DNA from 4 places in the Methylomonas sp. LL1 genome. Region 4 is predicted to be linked to each of the others. Evidence: riboswitches for the same ligand, from Rfam matches in the RefSeq annotation. Region 4 holds a riboswitch; each other region holds the start of a gene.
What was found. A riboswitch is a leader RNA that binds a small molecule or an ion and turns the genes downstream of it on or off. The one in region 4 is predicted to bind cyclic di-GMP.

Region 1 (5,042 bases), 840 kb from region 4:
CGATGATCGGCTTTCGCGGCGCCTCGCGTTACGTGCATCCGGCCTATGCCGAAGGCTTTGCGCTGGAATGCGCGGCGATGAAGCGGGTGCGCGAGCAGATGGGGTTGACCAACGTGGTGTTGATGATCCCGTTTTGCCGGCGCATCGGCGAGGCGGAGAAAGTGCTGGAGGCGATGGCACGGCATGGATTGAAGCGCGGCGACAACGGACTGGAAATCTATGTGATGTGCGAAATACCCAATAACGTGATTCTGATCGACGAATTCAGCCGGCTGTTTGACGGTTTTTCGATCGGCTCCAATGACTTGACCCAATTAACGCTGGGCGTGGATCGCGATTCGGAAATTGTCGCCAACGACTTCGACGAACGCGATCCCGGCGTCAAGACCATGATTCGAATGGCTGTGGAAGGCGCTCGACGCAACGGCAGGCATTCGGGGCTATGCGGCCAGGCGCCGTCGGATTATCCGGAAATGGCCGAATATCTGGTCGAGATCGGCATAGACTCGATGAGTTTAAATCCCGACACCGTGCTGCAGACCACCCGGCGGGTGCTGGAGTTGGAACGGCGTTTGGGGCGTTAACCGGCTGATTTTTACTCCGCACAGGCAGAAATCCTCGCTTGCGAAATATTTCAAGTCAGGATTCAGCAAAAATTAATTTCCCGATTCGATTGCGGTTGTGATCAGAGTCTGCTGTAGGGGCGAATTTATTCGCCTCATGGCATTTCACCGGGCGAATGAATTCGCCCCTTGTATGATGAATTTTAACAACCGATAGCCTAGAAGAACCGATTAAGCTGTCATCGTTCATTGGGAGGCCGTTCGCCCCTGAGGACTGGTAAATACCAGAGCCTGTGCTGTAGATTGGCCCCCGCCCTATTCACCCATACCGTGGAGTATCCGAGGCTTAGAGCCTGCATACACAAGGAAGGTAGGTGCATGCGCAGGGTCGGGAACCGGTGAATAGTGTACTTAACCTTTAACTGAATTAAAAAACGATTATGACGAACCTCCCAATCAATGCCATCGCTGAATCTATCCACCGCCTGTTTGCCGGCGTGGATGTCGGAGCCGATGAATTGGTGCTGGTGATCCGCAAGAACGGCAAGTCGTTCGATCCACAAAAATATGCCAATACCCGCTCTGACCGTGCCCGCTTGGTCAACAAGCTGATCAAGCTGCCGGGCATCAAAGTCTGCCTGGAAGCCACCGGCATTTACCATTTCGACCTGGCAATTGCGTTGCATGACGCCGGTATTCCCGTGATGGTCGTCAATCCCAAGGCCTCGCATAACTTCGCCAAGGTGTTGATGAGAAACAGCAAAACCGATGCCGTTGATGCCAATACCCTGGCCGAATACGTCGAGCGCATGGACTTTGTCGCCTGGACCCGGCCATCGAATCAGACCCTGGCTTTGCGCGGGTTTGCCCGCCGCATTGATGCGCTGACCGGTCAGAAAGCTGCCGCGAAAAACCATCTGCATGCACTGAGTGCGACTCAGGAAACTCCAAAGGCGTTGCTGCGCGATGCCAAGCTGGCGATCAGTCAATTGGAAAAACGCATCGATACCTTGGCCGCCGAAGCGATGACCTTGATCAACCAGCACCCGGAACTCAAGCGTGTTTTTGAGTTGCTGACCGGCATCAAAGGCATTGCCCAAACCAGCGCCATTGCTTTGATGGGCGAACTGCTGTTATTGCCACCCAACCTGTCGCATCGCGAATGGGTCAAGTTTGCCGGGCTCGATCCCAAAGCCTTTGAATCCGGCAAAAGCGTACATAAGAAAATGCGGCTGTCCAAGGCGGGTAACCGGCATATTCGCTCGGCATTGTATATGCCGGCCTTGAGCGCCAAACAGCATGATCCCCATGTCAGCGCTTATTTCCAGCACTTGGTCGACAACGGCAAGAAACCTTTACAGGCCGTCTGCGCAGTGATGCGTAAATTACTGCATGCGATCCATGGCATGCTAAAGCACGACCAGCCGTTCGATAACACACGGTTTTATGTCATTCCGACACCCATCATCGCTGAGTGAAAAAGTGATGGAATTTTGTTGACTTGGAACAGAGTATCTACCATATTGCTTCCCAAAATTTCTGGAAGATATTTTTCGTCCGATCATTAGCTGCGTTTATTTGTGCTGACGATCGTAACCCTCTGCCCAAAGGAAAATCCAATTCTCAATCTTCCGTGGCATTTAATGGCGTCTAAGGCGGTTTTTAATGATGCGTCGGTATTATCCGACAATGAGCTTCTTTGATAATCATTTCATGCGGCCTAAATGAGGTGTGTTAGAGCTGAAAATAGGGTATTTCACGTTGCGTGATGAGCCATATCACGTATTTCCGAGTCCTTGCTAACGCTGGTTTTATTTTTAGTCCCTGTATTTCAGGTGTTTGGCAATTGGCATAAGGGTTGCATTAGTCCGAATGCAGTTGTCAGGCAGTGCTTACAAAATTTTTTCCGGCCCATGCTGAATGAATGCCGGCAAATCTCTGGTTCGCCGTGTTCATGATTTTGTACTTGGCTTGTTTGTGGTAAGCAAAAGCACTGTCAAAGGATTGTTGGGGAGCTTCATGCTTCAGCCACCCCCGTCGCGAGGCGGGTTCGGAAAGCCACGGGTCTTGAGCCTAACAAGATGGCCGGGTTGCCCTCTCGGAGACGAGGGGTGCGAGTGCATTCGTTCAGATGAGAATGCAATTTACATAACAATTTAGGAATGGAAAGCAATGATTCAATTTAAAAAACTGGCTATCGCGGGAGCAATTGCCGCTTCAATCATGGGTGCAACTGCTGCTGAAGCGCATGTTTCCTATCATTTGGATGCAGCCGGCGGACAAGCTCCAAACGTCAATGGTTCCGATGCAACCGGCTCTTGGACGGGTGGTGCACCTTCTTATGACGGTAATTTGCCTGTCACCTGGGTGGCCAATATTCACCATGTTGATACTGTTTACGAAATATCGGCGGCTGATGCGATCAACAACAAGGGGGCTGCATCAAATTTTGTTTTGGAATCCATTAACAATAAATGGAAGCCAGCTTCAAGCTGGGGTAATGCGTTGGATTTCGGTCTGATCAATATGGAAGTGGCTGGAAACTTGACCATTACGGTCGAAGCCGATTCCAGTCTGGCTTCCACATTCGCTCCTGGTTTTACCTTGTGGAGTGGTTGGGATGCTACAGCTACCAGCAGCAAGCACGGTTCATGGAACGCAAACCCTTTTGCACCAACCACGCGTGGTAGTAACGAATTGACCTATGTCGGCCACGCGGCAACCACTGTGGACGGTGGTTCAGTAACATATACCTTTAATAACCTGGCCGCTGGTAACTACAGTTTGTGGGTTGGGGGCAATGGCACTGACAATGTGAATGAGTTCTATAAAGCAAGTATGTCGGTAGCTGCGGTTCCCGTCCCTGGCGCGGTCTGGCTGTTCGGTAGCGCCATCGCCGGTTTGGTCGGCTTTGGCCGCCGTAAAGCGGCAGTGACTGCGTAAAATCAAGTCAAGGCGAAGCTTAGGCTTCGCCTTTTTAGTTTCCATCTGTCAAAAGGAACGGACATGAATTCATTGCTTAAAATCCTTACGGCCGCCACACTGGTCAGCGGCACCTATCTGACGCCCGCGCAAGCGGCTAATTCCCTGGAAATCAACGGCAGCCTTTTTCAGCAAATCGGTGGTTCGACTTTCGATGTTTGGAAAATCGTCATGCCGACAGCCGGTAGTTTCAAGGTGAACGTGTTAGCTTACGAAAGCACGGATAACTCAACGACAAATGCTGTCGATCTCAACGGCGATGGTGAATTTACCTATATCGACCCGGATACCCATTTTTGGAAGGATGACGGCAGCGCCAATTCGCTACTAAACGCAGCGAATCATTTGGCCCGTTGTGATGATATTGCCAACAATTGTTCAGCCGTCGACACACCTGGCTTTAAATTGACCGACCTGGGCGCAGCCTTTGGTGCCAGTGACGGCTCGATTCACTACCAGCGCGATCCCGCATACGAGGTAACGCTGGCCGCAGGCAATTACTTGTTTGTGATGGCGGATTATCGTTTGACGGAGACCGAGGCGGCTTCTGGCATCAATACAAGCGATACTATCCGCAATACCATTGTCGGAGGATATGGCGATTATCGAGTCGTGTTTAGCTCTGATAACCTTCAATTTAGCCTATCCGGCAACACCATCGCCGTCTCTCAAGTTCCGGTGCCCGCAGCCGTCTGGTTGTTCGGCACTGCATTGGTCGGGATGGTTGGTGTGGGTCGCCGCAAATTGTTTGCCACGGCTTGATTGTAGGTCGAGGATAGGCGGATGTGCTTGTCGAGGGTGCGGCATACTATTCCGCTAGGCTAAAAAAGGCGCATTTGTAGGAATGCGCCTTTTTTGTTGCGCTGAATTCGGGTTTCCATATTGGGAGCGTTCAAAATCCCATTATCTGGAGTTTTTGGTTTAAATAGGGCATTTCACTTAAAACCCCGATTCATGATTTTGCCGTGTAGTGTCAAACTCTGTAAATCCTGTTTAATAAAGGGTTTTGTCGGTTTCGGAGGACAAAAGCTCGGCCTCAAGTCTTATTAGTACATCGTTAAGTAGGGATGTTGTAATTGGAAATAAGGCATTTCACGCAATGATGTGAGGGGTATCACATATTTTTCTGGAGATATTGATGCTGCCTCGTTTTTTGCCTAGATATTTCGAGACTCTAGCTGTTGGCATAAGGTTTGCTTAATTAGAAATACAGCTGTCAGGCAGGGCTTACAGCGCTGTTATCCGGTCCACGGCGTCGAAAGCTGTTTAACCATAACCTTAAGTCAAAAAGAAAAGGAAGATTTATGATCAAAACTAAATTAGCTAAAGCGGTTTCCCTAGCCGTTGCCGGAGTTGCAATGTCTGCTGGCGCATCTAGTGCAATGGCTTCGACCACCATGTACAACACTTGGGACGTGGGACAAGCTCCAGGTACTTATAGCTCTAGTGCACAAACAACGGATGGCTGGTTGTATTCTGACGGCAAACAAAATGGCG
Region 2 (5,042 bases), 2.3 Mb from region 4:
GCTGATGAAGGCGGCGATCAAGCCGACGGCAAACGAGGCCAGATCGCTTTCGACATGCAATATATCCCGATGCTTATATAAGTCGTACAGACTGGCGACGGTCAGGGTCGGAATCGCCAGGAAAAACGAGAACTCGGTGGACGCCTTGCGCGACAGGCCGAATAGCAGGCCGCCGATTATGGTGGAGCCGGAGCGCGATGTGCCGGGGATGAGCGCAAAAGCTTGGGCAATGCCAAGTTTGAACGCATCCAGCATGCTCAAATCGTCTACATGATGCACGCGTATCTTATGTTCGCGTTTTTCCGCCCAGATGATCACGAAGGCGCCGATGATAAAGGCCAATGCTACCGGAATCGGTTTGAACAACAAGGCTTTGAGTTGTTTGCCGAACAGCAAGCCCAAACTGGCCAGCGGGATGAAGGCAATCGCCAGATTCAGTACAAACTTTTGCGCTTGCCGGTCGCTGGTCAGGCCGGATAGCACCGAAGCGATCTTGGCCCGGTATTCCCAGCAAATCGCCAGAATCGCTCCGACCTGAATCACGATGGTGAACAGTTTGGCTTTGTCGTCGTTAAAGTCGAGCAGGTCGCCGGCCAGGATCAAATGTCCGGTGCTGGAGATGGGTAGAAACTCGGTCAGGCCTTCGACTACACCCAGAATCAGGGATTTAATCAGTAATTCAATGTCCATATCGTCAGGCTCCGTACCGAATCGGCACGCGGGTAAAAATCGGCATGTTGATCAGGTCGTTATTTAAGAAAAAGGTTGCTGAGGCAGGGCTAAAAGCCATGCAAACGGGGCGGGATTATAGTCGAAATCTCTATTGTTTCGTAACTTTAAGACCCGATCAGCAGGGGCGAGCTTGGCTGATGGGTGCCGGTTGGAATCAATTTTTAACTCGATTCGAGTTGTTGCAATATATCTACCGCATTTTGGCCTTCAATGATCGATTGTCGTGTCGTCATAAATTTCCTACTTGTTGTTGGTTTGATTGGGAGTTGCTTGGATATTGGTCGATGAAGTACGTCAAATCCCGCAATAAGGATGGCAAATCCCCGGCTTGGATTTCTGGGTGAAGGCGATCTAAACCTGCTTTTATGCCTGTAGGTTATGGATTACAAGGCTTTAGGAAAATGGCATAAATTTTGATTGATTAAAGTGTAACAGTATTACTACGTTTGAATATTGTTAGGGATGACTAGATGGCGGTTTGTCACGGCGATTTAAAAAACAACGCATCAACGCCGGGCAAATCCAGAAGCATCCATCGCCAAGCCTGCTGTGAAGCGGGTTCGGAAAGTCGCGGGTCTTGCGCAAATACAGCAAGACGGCCGGATTGCTCCCAGGTGATAGGGGTGCGGCATTTGCCGCATATCACGCACTTTCTTCAACGACATCAAGAATGGATTGATTTATGAATATGAATTTTCAATTGACCGCCATTGTTGCCTTATTGGCAGTCAGCGGTATCTCTCAAGCGGCTTTAACAACTTCCAGTGCGTCCGCTAGCTTCAATGGTTCGGCAAATGTCAGTGCTTCGGTTACGTCAAAAACCTCTGCCAGTGCCACCAATAATGGCGCGAGTGTTGCCAATGTTTCATTGGGACAATTTAATGCGGCTACCGGGGTTTTGACGGGTGTTGACCTGCAATTGACCTCGAATCGCCAGCAAATTATCGATGGTTATGGTTATAAAAATAATGGCCCGGGAAGAGACGCAAGCGGCAGCGGCAGCAGTACTGCAACCATGGCGGCGATCGGCGCTGCCGCCAATTTTGCAACCGCTATTAGCCAAGCCGGTGGCGCTTGCTCGTTAGCACATGGGCCAACGGGATTTACCGAATGCAGTTGGGGGTCGAATTCTGCTTCGGCGGTCGCCACCAATGCAACTGCAAGCGTGGCGAGTTCCAATCTAGATGATTACGTGGGTAGCGGCTCCGTCAACGCGGCACTGTCTCTGCCTACATTGGCCGTCACAACCACGTTAAGCAGAGCCCAAGGTCAAACCAGTGGTTCTCAGACCAATTACACGGTTGAATGGTCTGGCGACTTACAGGCTAATTACAGTTATTTGTTGCATGCAATGGCTTCGTTCGACGTCAGTTCGGCATCCAATTCCTTGACCCTCGACTTCGGCAATGTTGCCCAAAACAGTATCGCTTCATTGAATTTCGGTTTGTTCAATCTGGCCAATGCCGACCGTATCGGTCTGGACCTGGATAGCGTCAATGGCAGTGGCGATATCGGCGCGTTCGATACCGGTCTATCCATATTTGCCGATCTGGCCCAAGGTGGCAGCCAATCCTTCATCGCCAATCTGTTGACCGCCAACACCGGCGCTTTCAGCGCGCAATATCTGCTGAACCTGTCCGATGCGGATTTGGGCGCCAGCAGTACCCGCCAAAACTATCAATTGACCTTGAATCTGACCGGCAATGTCGTGGCCGCCGCCGCGCCAGTACCTCTGCCCGCCGCAGTCTGGATGTTCGGCGCCGGATTGGTGGGTATGATGGGTTCTGTGAAGCGTCGGAAACAGTAAATGACCCATTCGACGGTAGGATTTAACCCTGGTCACCCAGGGTTTGTATGGATGCGCGAGTCATCGATTAGGGGATAAGTAGCGCCCCGATATGGATTTGGGGCCGGTTTTTTAGCCGCGACCAAGACTTGGCCATGGTTTACCACTCTCGGCGATATCACGTGGGAGAATGAGTAGCAGGGGAGGTTTGTTAACCAAATCCTTAACGCCGTTGCCAGCCGGACGGCGTCTGTACATAATGCCCAGGACCGGCCTGATCGATGACTTTCTGTGCGGTCAGGCGGGCCACTTCGTCGGCCGGTACGCCGTTTTTGGTGGCGATGCGTTGGTATTCGGCCAGGCGCTGGGCGTTGATGCTATCCACCAGGGCTTTGACATCGGCTGGTGCGTTCGGGTCGACCAATCCTAGAAGGCCGTTCATTTGCTCGCCTACTTGTCCGGCGGCTTTGCTCTGGGCCAGATCGGCGGCGGCGGCCGGCATGGCGGACAAACACAAACCCAGCAATAAGGTCGCCAGCATGATTACGAAACTTTTGTTTTTCATCGATCGCTCCTTTAAAACAAGCCTTTTTTGTTGGTAATCAGATCGTCTACATCTTTCTCCACTTTCAAACGGATTTCGTGGTCGATTTTGACGTTCATATTGATTTCGATGGGTTTGTCCGGCGCTTCCAGCCTGACGGATGGCGAGCATCCGGACAGGTAAAAAGCGCTCAAAAGCATGCCCGCGCTATGTGCTGTACTCCACTTCATTGATTTCTCCGTTCCGCCGTCGGCGGCATGGGTTGATGATTGCTTATTGCGGCTTGGCGGGTTTCTTGGGTTGCCCACCGTTTTTTACCTGATCCAGGACCGGCTGATCGAAATTGCCCGCCAAAATGCCTTTTTGTAGTAGTTCCGGTAACTGACCGCTCAGATTCAGGTTGAAAGCGATGGGATGCCCCGATAACACTTGCGGATTTTTACCTTCCAGGCGCAAGCCGATTCGATATTCACCATTGGGCCGGTAATTCACCTTAGCTTGTAGGCTATGGTACAGCATATTGCGTAAGGCATTGAAGGCGATACTTTCGTCGTCCGTAGCCGGCCCTTGGTAACGTAACACGCCGGGTTCGGTAGCTGTGAGTTCACCCTCGCTGACCTCGATAGTGTCCGGCCCCAGTCTTAAAGGCAGCTTACCGCTGATGGTGCCGGTGCCGGACAGGGCCGGATAATTAAAACTGTCCAACAGTTGCGACAAATCGATGTTGTGCACGCCAAGGGTTAAATTTACTGGCAGCTGATCGATATTCACGATTTGCGGCAGGACTTCGAGCCTACCGCCAAATAGCGGCAAAGTCGCCCGTTCCAGGGTCAATAGGTTTTGCTGATAGCGGGCCTTGACCATCAGATCGCGTACCGTTGTCTTTTCTCCCAATGCCAGCTTGGCTACTTCCATTGATAACGTCATGGATAAATGGGCCAAATCCTGGATATCCAGTTGGATATGGCCCTCATCCGCCCGAATGGCGCCAACACTCAGGCCTAACTGGTAAGCTGTCAGATACGCTGAACCGGTCGGTGCGGATTGCGGCCGCCAACCCAAATGCAGCGTACCCATCAGATGGCCGGTGGAAAAACGCCAGTCATTCATGGTTTCCGGCAACCACGGCCTGGCAAGTTCGATAGCCTCGCTAGCGCTTAGATCCAAATGCCCGTCCAAGTCGAGTCGTGTAGTCGCCGTATTCAGGGCTAAATCGGCGCTGGATAAATAGCCTCCATCCCGTGTCAACATCAGCCGGCCATGCAGGTGTTCCAGTTTGTCATGCGATTCGGCGCTTAGGCTTAATTTGATCGCCGTGATGTTGGGATTTGCCTGAACGGCCGATGATGCCGCCATGTTTTGTTTCAGTTGGGCCGGCATCAAACTGGAAGTGGTTAGCCATTTAAGCAGCAAGCCGGCATCGGCGCTTAGATGGGCACGATGCTCGAGTTGATCCAGCTGTTGGTAATTCAGTTCGAAAATATTGCCGCCCGCGGCCTGCTCGACCTGCAATTTTACACCGCGCAAGTCGGGTGCCAGTTCGAGCCGTATCGTTTGTTGCGTATCCTGGAATATGGCCCGAATAGGCTTTTCCGGGGCAAAATCAAGCTCGGCGCTGCCGTTAAAAACAATGGCTCCTTGAGGTGTTTCGATTTGTAGATCCAGGCTGTCGATGGTTATCCGCTGCAATGGGATTAACGCCACTGTCGAAGTGGGTTGATCGTTTCCGGCCGCTTGATCGCTTGGTTGATAGGCAAATCGTAATTGTGCCTGGGCTACCCGAATGCTGTCGAGTTTGGAAGCTCTAAGATTGTAATTGGCCCAGACCTCTTGCAGCCGAACCGTTGCCGGTCCGGCAGCTGTGTTCAGGCCAAATTGGATATGCTCCAGGCGGGCTTGGTCGAAATCGAAGCCTATGCCCGACGCGACGGGTTCCAATAAGGGCAGCCGTTGCAGCAGTTGCCGCACTCCCCATTGCAT
Region 3 (5,042 bases), 620 kb from region 4:
TCGGCCAAGGACATCGCACTCAAAACCGAAGCGTCGGACAGCAACAGCCGATAACCGTCCCGTTGATGATCCACGATACGCACCCAACCATAAATACTTTCTGCTTCATGCAAAACCTTGAACTCGCGGCCGACTTGTTGCGACTTGGCATAGCCATTGATACTGAGCAGGCCAGTGACTATTGCAACCATCATTAACGGCAGCGTCGATGAAATATGGGCAAATCCCCGTTTATCGCCCAACATCAAGCCTATCGCCCATAACATCAGTATCAATCCCAGAGCAAAAATAATGGCCCGAGTGCCGAATACCGGCAACAGAAAAAATCCCAGTAACAGGGTTGCCAGCACGCTCCCTACCGTACTGATCGCATAGACGGAACCAACCGTACTACCGACATCCTCCAGGGTTTCGGTCGCCAGTTTAATCACGAACGGACCGACCATCGCCAGCGTCGTCAAAGGCAAGGCAAATAACAGGAAAGCGCTGGTAAACGCACCACCGCGCATGCCTAGCGGGTTAGTCAACGTCATCACTGTTGCACTGATAAAGGGAATCAAACTGGTCGCCAACGCCGCCAGCATGATCACATGAGCCAGACGTAGCTTGGGATAACGATCGATCAGAAAACCGCCCAGATAATAACCGAGCGCCAAGGCGATCATGGTCACGGCTATCTGCGCCGACCACACATACAGACTGGCGCCATAGAATGGCGCGATGATGCGGGTACCCAGCAATTCCAGGATCATCACGGCTCCGCCGCTGAGGGTCACGGTGAGCAACAGGACCGCCTTGCTTAAGTTAGGGATATTGGATTTATGGGCTGCTGTGGATGGCGATCCAGACCCGGTTTTTTTTGCCATAAATGAAATCAATGAAATTTAATAATAAGGATTTGTACCATGCTACCCATAAAAAACCCCGAACCGGCTTCATTCCGTGTCGGGGTTGCATGCTTCCTTGCTCAAGTTAATCCTTTAACCTCCAGCGTTCAAAGAATTTCGTCAAAAACAAGTTCCTGATATTCGAATGTCCTGTAGGGGCGAATTCATTCGCCCTGGGCGATTAAAATCGCCCCCTACATGAATTCAGGGAAATTATTTCCAACCAAACTCCAAGTCATCCTGTTCAAAACGTGTTGCCTATTTCCTTTAGGCTATAGGCTATTCCTGAGTCTCAGTTAAGCACACGTTTACGTCTATTAAGGCCAACCAAACCGGCTACCGCACTACCGAACAGCCAGACGGCACCTGGAACCGGAACAGCTTGAACACTCAAAGATGCTTGAATCGCGTAGGAACCTGCGTGATCACCAACATTAGCGTCAATTACGGTACCGGTAGAACCAAATGCACCACCTGTACCAATACTGTAATCACCCGCGGCCAGGAAATAGTTGATCAAAGTTTCAATATTACCAGTGCTGTTATTAACTGCAGTTTTGTATATTGCAGTGCCAACTACTGCGGAATTGTTAGCCATAGTTGTGTCGCCTAAGGCATCCCAGCGACCGTCTTTCCCAGCATCAATTGGCAATGAAGCGGCAGAATCATACGCACCAGCAGGAAACAAACCTTTGTAAATGGAAAAACCAACATCTGCCAGGTTTAAAGAAGTCGTCACATTAATTGCGGCACCATTTTGGTTAACGCTTGCGTAGGTACCCGCATTTAAACCAGTAACTGTAATACTGACCAAAGAGTCTTGGGCCAAGTTAAATTTAAATGGCTATGAACAAGTTGCAGGTTGAAGAAATACCGGGTCATGTGTGACGCATAGCGTGAGTAATCGGTTAGGAATCTGGTTTTCCCAAAATCGTCGATTCAACCGATAGCAAAATTCGTCGAGATATTCCTGTACATAGTTACCTGACACACCATGGTAAGTACCCAGCAAATAGCTTTTAAGGTTACTGATGACCACATGAACCCAAGGTAACCATTCACTCGCCATTTCAGGAGGGGTTACCTTGGCGATATGGTGATGTTCCTCGGCCAGCACATTGAGCGCAGCCAGCGCATCGGTATGCAGGGTTTGGCCTGGGGCAAGCGTTTGTTGGGCGAATGCTCTAACACTCTCGTGCGTCACCTGCTCAACCACCTTCATAGCCACAAAGCCGGGCTTACCATCATTATGTTCGCAAGCCACTAAAATAGTGGTTTTACCGGCGGCGCCTCGCCCGCGTTTACCGGCACGTTTGCCGCCGATAAAGGCATCATCGAATTCGATAATGCCGCTTAGTTTGTACAGATTATTCTGATCACCCATGGCCGTGCGTAATTTTCTCAACAGCCGTTGCGCCGTCAGCCAGGAAACACCAATTAGTTTGGTCAGCCGCAATGCGGAGATACTACCCTTGTCCGACGATACCCAATAAAGACTCCAAAACCATTTCACGAGCGGTAATTTGGTGTTGTGAAACAAGGTGCCGGCTGTCACCGATGTGTGATGATGACAAACTGCACATTCGTAGACATGTCGTGTCTGGAGCAACCAACCTTTCTGATGGCCACAGCGTGGACAGCAAAACCCTTCAGGCCACCTGAGGTTGATGATGGCTTGAAGACAACTTTTTTCATCGGCAAAGTGCTGTTGCCACTCCCAAAAACTCGTGATCTTTGCTTGCATGACCGCTCTCCAGAATATCCCACTAAAATTCAGATCGGGTAACCTGTGGTAAGTTCATAGCCATGTAAATTTAAACCAAGCAGCGTGATGGCTATCACCCCAATCGCCATCTGCCGCATCAGACCAACCGATATTGCTGGTTACAGCTCTTACTGAAGGGTTATTGGCGTTCAAATTGTAGTAAGAAACGTGCGCGAACGCCTGGCTTGCAAACAAAAAGCTTGCTAGAGCAATTAGAGATAGTGCGATTTTTTTCATTTTTAATCCTCTTTACTGTACAAATAATTATTTATTGTTAACAGTAATGTTCTCGGCGTTGCCTCGGGAAAAGACAAACGCCGCTTCCTCCCCATCACTTTAGGAGGCGGCCCGGCCTTCTTGTTTTTGTTATTTTCAAGAACCGTGGCTTTCCGGCCCCGCCTCGCGACGGGTGTGGCTTGGTTGGCGAGGGGAAATCCAATAAACTAAAACATAAACTCATCATTCCCTGATCGGACCAGAAACCTAGCCAACTAAGAATGATTATCATATTACATGCCAAAACCCAGTAAAATCCTAGGTTTCAATGATATAAAATATTCCCTAATATACTTAAACAACCCCGGCGTTAATTAAACTGCGTTAAATGACTAACCAATATAGTCATTTGCCTCATTTATCAAAGACCTAGCCGTCATTTGGCATAAAAATACCCAAATCTGCCTTAGAAACGATGCCTTGGTGATAAAGCCATAACCCAACACACTCGTCATGGCCATCGGCAACCGTTACAATTGTCGGTTTTTATCAATCATGGCTTTCCATGATTGTTGTTTTGCATTTAGGGAACAAGGGCAGAGATCGACAATGGCACGACATTTGACTCCAGAAACAGCTCGCGAACGGCGTTTGCCGGCACCTTCAATCAAACCCGACCGGCTTTACAGCCTATCGTTTGCGTGTGTTGCCGCTGTCGGCGATTCAAACCAATCAGCGTTTTTTGCTGAATTCAACATTTCGGGACACTTTCTCCCACCCATGAGTATGCTATGAGTCAGACTGAAATCGAATTAAAACAGCTGATCATCGACACTCTGGCACTGGAAGAGGTGAACGTCGACGATATCAAGTCCGACGCCGCGCTGTTTAATAGCGGCCTGGGATTGGATTCGATCGACGCACTGGAGTTGGGCTTGGCAATCAGGAAGAAATACGACGTCAAAATCGACGTCGAACACGATGACGTGGTTAAGATCTTTGCTTCGGTATCCGCATTGGCTCAATTCATAGAATCCGTCCGCCAATAAGTTGAAAAACCACGACGGCTTGAGCGCAAATCAATAGGGTGATTTTTTAGACGATTAACTGACTCTAGGGCCAGCCCAATTATGGCCAATCGTAACCGATGAGGTCATTACAAGCGGAATAATTGATATTCTTCCAGTCCACAAACCTTATTCCGGCCACTGTCCTTGGCCTGATAAAGCGCCTTGTCGGCCAAATTGAGCAGGCTGTCGATGTTGGAAATTTTTTCCCTCAGCGTCGCCACGCCTATACAAATGGTGAACTGCAACGACACCCCCGCTTCCAACGGAATTGTGGTGTTGGCGACAAAGTTTCTGAGCCGCTCGGCGACTTCAAGCGCCTTACTGCTATTGGTTTCGGGCAGTAGCACCGCAAACTCTTCCCCACCTAGGCGTCCTGGAATATCAACTTCCCGCAATGTCTGCGCAAAGATACATCCCATTTTTTGCAGAACTTTATCGCCGACGGCATGACCGAAGCTATCGTTGATTTTCTTGAAGTGATCAATATCCAGCATGAATATCGAAAGCGAATTGCCGTATCGTTGTGCTCGCGCCAGCTCCATTTCGCCCTGTTCCATGAAATGGCGACGATTGGCAATACCGGTCAGGTAATCGAAATGGGCCTGGTGTTCCAGTTCGGCCAATAATGTCTTGCGTTCTCTGATGTCCCGCACGAATGCGCAGTGATATTCGCAATCATCGAAAACGATATAGTTAGCGGCAATTTCTACCGGTATTTCACAGCCTTCACGGGTTCTATGCACCGATTCAAATTGCAGCGAACCTCGCTGCTTGACTTGTTGCCAGTGGTTCCTCCAAGCCTCTCGGCTAAAACCGGGATCGATATCCATCACGGTACGCGTCAGCAATTGTTCACGGCTATAGCCTAGAAATTGGCACGCGGTATTATTAACGAATTGGAAACGGGCATCGGCCGTGATCCAATAGATACACTCGATGGCGCAATCGACTGAAAACTGGGTTAGCTGCATCTTTTTCTCTGCCTGCTTACGCTCGGTAATGTCGATAATCGAAGCAATGTAGCCGGCCAATTCCTGGTTTTGGGTAAAACAGGGACTGAACGCTAGATGGATAAAAATCCGGCTATCCGAGGATTTGTAGGTT
Region 4 (5,042 bases):
GGTGCAGTGCTGCTGCGGCTTAAAACCGCCGATAGCGGCCGGCTGGAATCATTCAAACAACGGCTGCAAAGCCGATTCCGGGTCAACAGCAAGACAGTCGACGGCAGTTCAAACGGAGCGGAGGCACGGCTTGAAATTCGAGAACACTGAAATACTCAAGCGCTGGCGGGCCTTATCGGGCAGAGAGCGATTAATGCTGATGGCCGGGGTTGGAGGGCTTTGCCTGTATGCTTTATACCAGTTGGCTTACCGGCCATTGCTGGAGCAAAGCAGTTTGCTGCAACAGCAAATTCAATCCCAGCGCCAAATATACCGGCATTTACAACAAGTCGGCGCCGAAGTGGAGGTTTTACGCCAAAGCGGCGTGGTGCAAACCGAAGCGGAAAGCGCGAGTCAACCGCCGCTGGCGCTGATAGACGCCAGTAGTCAGCAACTACAAATTAAACCCGCCATTAAAAGTTTGCAACAAGAAGGCGACGATCAAGTCGCTGTATCGCTGGAGCAAGTCTCCTTCGATAAGCTGGTCTACTGGCTGGCTATTTTGGAAACCAAGCATGGCCTGCGGGTGCTGAGGATGGACATGGCCGATCAGTCCGAGGCGAACGGTTTGGTCAGCGTCAAGCTGATGATCGGCCGTGGCTAGGCCATTTTTGCCATATAGCCGCGACCCCATTAAAGCCAACTAAAGGTTTAGGCATTAAGGATTGGGTTGGAAATAATTTCCATAATGGGGCGATTTTAATCGTCCTGGGCGAATGACCCGTAAGAGCGCGTAGCGAATTCGCTCCTACGGGACTTCCAAGCAGAGGTTGTGTGGGAGGGGCTTTAGCCGCGACGATAATACTTAGGTCGCGGTTAAGGCACCTCCCACGCAGCCGGCATCCGATCGCAAAAAGATACTTCCGACTAAATCCAAATCCCTTCGGCTCGACCCAGCCGCCGATAAAACCCTCCCTCGGTTATTCCACTAATCCACAGTCTATCGATGCAATACGAATGTATTACGTTTCCGAAGAATGTAACCGTTCTGTAACGGTAATGCAGTGATTGCACAGGGATAATGCGCGGCAACAGATGACCGGCTGGATCGGTCATGGCCGAATCGGGATTGACTAGGGAACAGGGACGGCACGAATAGGGAGTGGGTAAGGGAAGAGGGTAGGGAGTAGGTCAGGGGAAAATGAAGGATGGTAGCGGGGATGCGCCACTCTTTGAGTGTTAGACAGGAAAGTGTGTAAAAGCCAAACCCGTCGCGAGGCGGGGACGGAAAGTCACGGGTCTTGAATTGTTAGTCATGCTTGCTTGCGAGTAGCTGGAGTTAAGAGCTTGCCGCTCCCCCCGGAGCGGCAATGACAGGGAAAACGATAAAAGACGGCCGGGCTGTCACCTTATGTATTCAAATTTTTTAAACATGAGGATAAACCATGAAACATTTTGCAAAAGTGGCCGTGGCCGCGGTTTTGATGGCGGGAGCCGGTGCGGCTAACGCGAGTATCGCATACGACCAAGGCAGCAATAACGAAGCCTATATGTCGGCCTACGACTTTACCACCGGTAAAACCTTTACCTTCGATACCGGTGTTAGTTTCGGCCAATTGTTGTCCAACGTCGCCAATGCGGCCTACAGCTTGTCTTTTGATTTTTCCAACGATAGCAACTGGCTGAACTTCATCACCGGTGCCGCTACCGACAAAATCAAGTGGGCTGTTGCCGTAGGGAGTTTAGATGATCTAGGCGCCATGATTACTCAGAACAATGCTGTTGTTGATATCGATCCAGCTGGTACTTTCTTTACCCTTCAAGCTGGTGCCACCATTCAAGCACATGCCATCGAAATCAATTCCAAGGTTGTGGTCAACAATACGCAAAATCTGAGCACAATCGCTTTGGATAGTGAAGGTGCAGGCCTGGGTCAACACGCCAACGCAGCCAGCGTTTGGGGTGGTCATAACCAAGACCCGCAAGCCGACTACGGCCAGTCCATCGGCTTCCAGTTGGGCATGATGAATCTGGATGAAAACAGTCCTAACTTTGGCCTTGGTCAAACCATTCCGACTACTTTCGCCGGCAAATGGACTCTGGCCGGCAACAGCCTGACCTACGCTGCCGCTCCCGCTGCGGTACCCGTTCCGGGCGCGGTCTGGATGTTCGGCGCCGGTCTGATGGGTTTGTTGGGCCTCAATCGCCGTAAAACCGCGGCATAAGCCGCGCTTCGCTTCCGGTGCTTATCCGGAAGCGTCTTTTTAAACTTAGCGAGACAATCACATGAAAAAGTTAGTTCTAAGCATGGCCGTATCCTCGGCGATGATCAGCGGTGCGGCTTTCGCCGACATCACAGTGGATGGCCAAGGCAAGGTCGTCGTTACGCAGACCGATACCTATGAAGTCTATTTGTCAGGCGCTTCCGCCGCGCTGGATTATATCGAAGGCTTGGCCACCAACGTCAACGTGCCGCTGGCCGAGCGCATGTGCGATTCCAGCAAGCCGATTTATAAGTTCAAGGACCAGATCACCGGTAAGGAACAAGATGCCTATTATTGCTCGCTGAACCCCAGCAATCCGCAATTGGTCGGCCTGGCCGGCAATAAAACCAATCTGTTGATCTACAAACGCAGCGAAGGCGGTTCGGCGCAAGGCGTCAATCCGCTGATCGACGATGCCAAGGGCAATGCCGCCAGTGCGACAATTTCGTTTTTGAACGTCGATCCTAGCGTGTGTGGCGTACCGTCCGCGCCTAGCCCGGTTTTGCGCACCGCTACCTGTACCTATAACAGCGCGGTGGTCGGCCAGCATCAAATGCATGTTCCCGACTTCGGTATCTCCGACGTCGACCCTGAACAATTCCGCGGTGTCAATACCCCTGCGGGTTTCTCGCCTGTTGCTACCAGCGACACCAGTTTGCTGCAAATCGAGTCCGCCGCCGGCCAAGTGTTCGGTATCGGCGCCACGCTGAAACTGCGTAACGCTTTGCAAGCAGCGCAATTTCCCGCTAGCAGCGTTTGTAACCCCGCCAATGCCGGCTATACCACCGGTTTGAACGGCACCGCCGAATCCGAAGCCTGTATGCCTAGCCTGTCGCGCGACTTGGTCGCCAGTATTGGTCTGGGTGAGTTGGATAGCTGGAATGATGTGCGTTTTGGCGCCAACAAGTTGTTCGATACCGCTCCCGCGGCCTATAAAGCCGGCAATCAACGCGTTCACTTTTGTACTCGCGTCAATGGTTCCGGTACCAAGGCTCAGTTCACCGTCAAGTACTTGAACTACCCTTGCGCCTTGCCTTCCGCAACCGCGCCTGCTCCTGGCAACCCTAGTACTCCTGAACTGGTCGCGGCTACCAAGATTCATGCCATGTCCACTTCAGGTGGCGTGTCCGAGTGCTTGACCGAGTTGGATACCATGGTCAACAGCGTCGGTAGCGCATTTAACAATACCTTTACTAGCGGCAACGGCCGCTGGGCGATCGGTATTCACGGTACCGAGAAAAACGCCAAGCAAACCGAAAGCTGGCGTTTCGTCAAAATCAACGGCGTAGCACCGACGCTGCAAAACGCGGCTAACGGCACCTATCTGGACTGGGTTGAGCTGACCTTCCAATACGCGAAAAACCATGCCTTCGAGGCCGGCGAAAAAGCCATCGTTGACGAGTTCATCAAGGCCGCAGGCAACCCAGCGGTTTTGGCGGCACTGAATGCCAACTTCTCGCATCCGTTCGGCGCGGCCGGTTATTTGGCTTCACCAAGAAACTACACGCCGGATGCCAATGGCTTGGTTAACCTGGCGGGTCCTATCAACCCCTACAGCCACGCTACCTCAGCTGAAGGTGTTAACAACTGCCGGGTTCCGACCGTTTACAACCTGGGATCACCAGCCGGCGCCGGTGTGCAGCTGAAATAATCGCAATCGCTGATTGTGAAATCATCGCGGCCAGGGACGGCCGCAACCCCTATGATCAACCCGCTGTTTCCACATAGTGTAGGCAACGATTTACAGGGCCGAGCCAGGGAAACAGATCAAAATGGAGAAGGAAAAGCATGAATAGCCTCTATAAACAGACATTGATCGCGGCCGCCATTACGTTTTCCTCCGCGTCAAGCGCTTTTGCCAGTCTACCCTGGATCGGTAGCGCCGATTATCTGGCCGCGCCCGGTGCGCAAAATGACGAAGCACTGGTCGGACCGTTCGATACCTACGATTTCGGCGCCGGCATAGGTTTGATCGTACCCGATAGCAGTGTTGCGGTAGGAAATACTTTTAGCGGCTGGATTCAAACCATGGTCAACAGCCATATTTTGGGCGGTACCGGCATCAGCGTGCCGCAGTTGAATACCACCGGTACTGGCGGTGGGTTTGAATTGACCGTGATTTCCCAGTTTAGCGGTACATACACCTCGTTGATCGGAGGTTTGTTGGGTTTTACCATCGATAGCGGTACGGCCAGCATGATGTTCGATTCCAATCCTAACTTCAGTTTCGCCAACGATACCGGCTTTAGCGATGGCAATGCCATCTTGACTGGCGGCATCACCGGCGGTTCTGGGTTTGTCAACATGAATGTCGGCTACGGTTTCGAAGCCGTGTCGTTGGGTTTTACCGGCGCTTTGGCCGTGGTTGATCCTAATGTGTACAGTCCGAGCACTATCGATGGCGGTACCGCGTTGTTTTCCATCACCGCTTTAGGCCCATTTACCAGCACGCCCGTGATCAGCCAGGTTATCGGCGGCGACAATAGCGTGATGGGTAATTCAGCTGTCAATGGTCAATTGTTCGAGTTGGACGGTAAATTGCAGCTAACCGCGGTTCCGGTTCCGACCTCGGCCTGGTTGTTCTTGAGTGGCATGATGGGTTTATTGGCGTTCAATAGAAAAAAACCGTTGGCGGCTTGATACGCCCCAATGGCAGTTTGTTGGCTGACCCTAGCCGGAGCATCGAAGGATGATCCGGCTTTTTTATATTAAAGCGAATCGTTAAAAATCCCCTCTCTCTCCGAGGCTGTGTTGCGGCCGCAAGAACTCAAAAGACTTACGCGGCAGTTACAAGCCGAC

Region 1: it holds a riboswitch for cyclic di-GMP, as region 4 does, so the genes downstream of both, IVG45_RS10855 (VPLPA-CTERM sorting domain-containing protein) here and IVG45_RS22605 (PEP-CTERM sorting domain-containing protein) in region 4, are expected to answer to the same signal.
Region 2: it holds a riboswitch for cyclic di-GMP, as region 4 does, so the genes downstream of both, IVG45_RS18660 (hypothetical protein) here and IVG45_RS22605 (PEP-CTERM sorting domain-containing protein) in region 4, are expected to answer to the same signal.
Region 3: it holds a riboswitch for cyclic di-GMP, as region 4 does, so the genes downstream of both, IVG45_RS04480 (hypothetical protein) here and IVG45_RS22605 (PEP-CTERM sorting domain-containing protein) in region 4, are expected to answer to the same signal.

What each region holds. Positions count from the first base shown of each region.
Region 1 is NZ_CP064653.1:2,322,122-2,327,163, reverse strand. It holds gene ppsA (phosphoenolpyruvate synthase) at 1-584, shown strand, start outside; gene IVG45_RS10860 (IS110 family transposase) at 1,004-2,041, shown strand; cyclic di-GMP riboswitch class I at 2,581-2,661, shown strand; gene IVG45_RS10855 (VPLPA-CTERM sorting domain-containing protein) at 2,736-3,506, shown strand; gene IVG45_RS10850 (VPLPA-CTERM sorting domain-containing protein) at 3,570-4,307, shown strand; gene IVG45_RS22665 (hypothetical protein) at 4,850-5,042, shown strand, end outside.
Region 2 is NZ_CP064653.1:3,978,879-3,983,920, forward strand. It holds gene IVG45_RS18655 (undecaprenyl-diphosphate phosphatase) at 1-690, opposite strand, end outside; cyclic di-GMP riboswitch class I at 1,260-1,344, shown strand; gene IVG45_RS18660 (hypothetical protein) at 1,415-2,539, shown strand; gene IVG45_RS18665 (YdbL family protein) at 2,742-3,083, opposite strand; gene IVG45_RS18670 (YnbE family lipoprotein) at 3,095-3,292, opposite strand; gene IVG45_RS18675 (YdbH domain-containing protein) at 3,336-5,042, opposite strand, start outside.
Region 3 is NZ_CP064653.1:859,237-864,278, reverse strand. It holds gene IVG45_RS04495 (spermidine synthase) at 1-866, opposite strand, end outside; gene IVG45_RS04490 (hypothetical protein) at 1,180-1,716, opposite strand; gene IVG45_RS04485 (IS1595 family transposase) at 1,732-2,631, opposite strand; gene IVG45_RS04480 (hypothetical protein) at 2,686-2,889, opposite strand; cyclic di-GMP riboswitch class I at 2,992-3,078, opposite strand; gene IVG45_RS04475 (phosphopantetheine-binding protein) at 3,660-3,917, shown strand; gene IVG45_RS04470 (diguanylate cyclase) at 4,025-5,042, opposite strand, start outside.
Region 4 is NZ_CP064653.1:1,477,205-1,482,246, reverse strand. It holds gene gspL (type II secretion system protein GspL) at 1-150, shown strand, start outside; gene gspM (type II secretion system protein GspM) at 131-643, shown strand; cyclic di-GMP riboswitch class I at 1,231-1,305, shown strand; gene IVG45_RS22605 (PEP-CTERM sorting domain-containing protein) at 1,425-2,204, shown strand; gene IVG45_RS07185 (hypothetical protein) at 2,266-3,894, shown strand; gene pepA (flocculation-associated PEP-CTERM protein PepA) at 4,032-4,883, shown strand; gene IVG45_RS07175 (hypothetical protein) at 4,995-5,042, shown strand, end outside.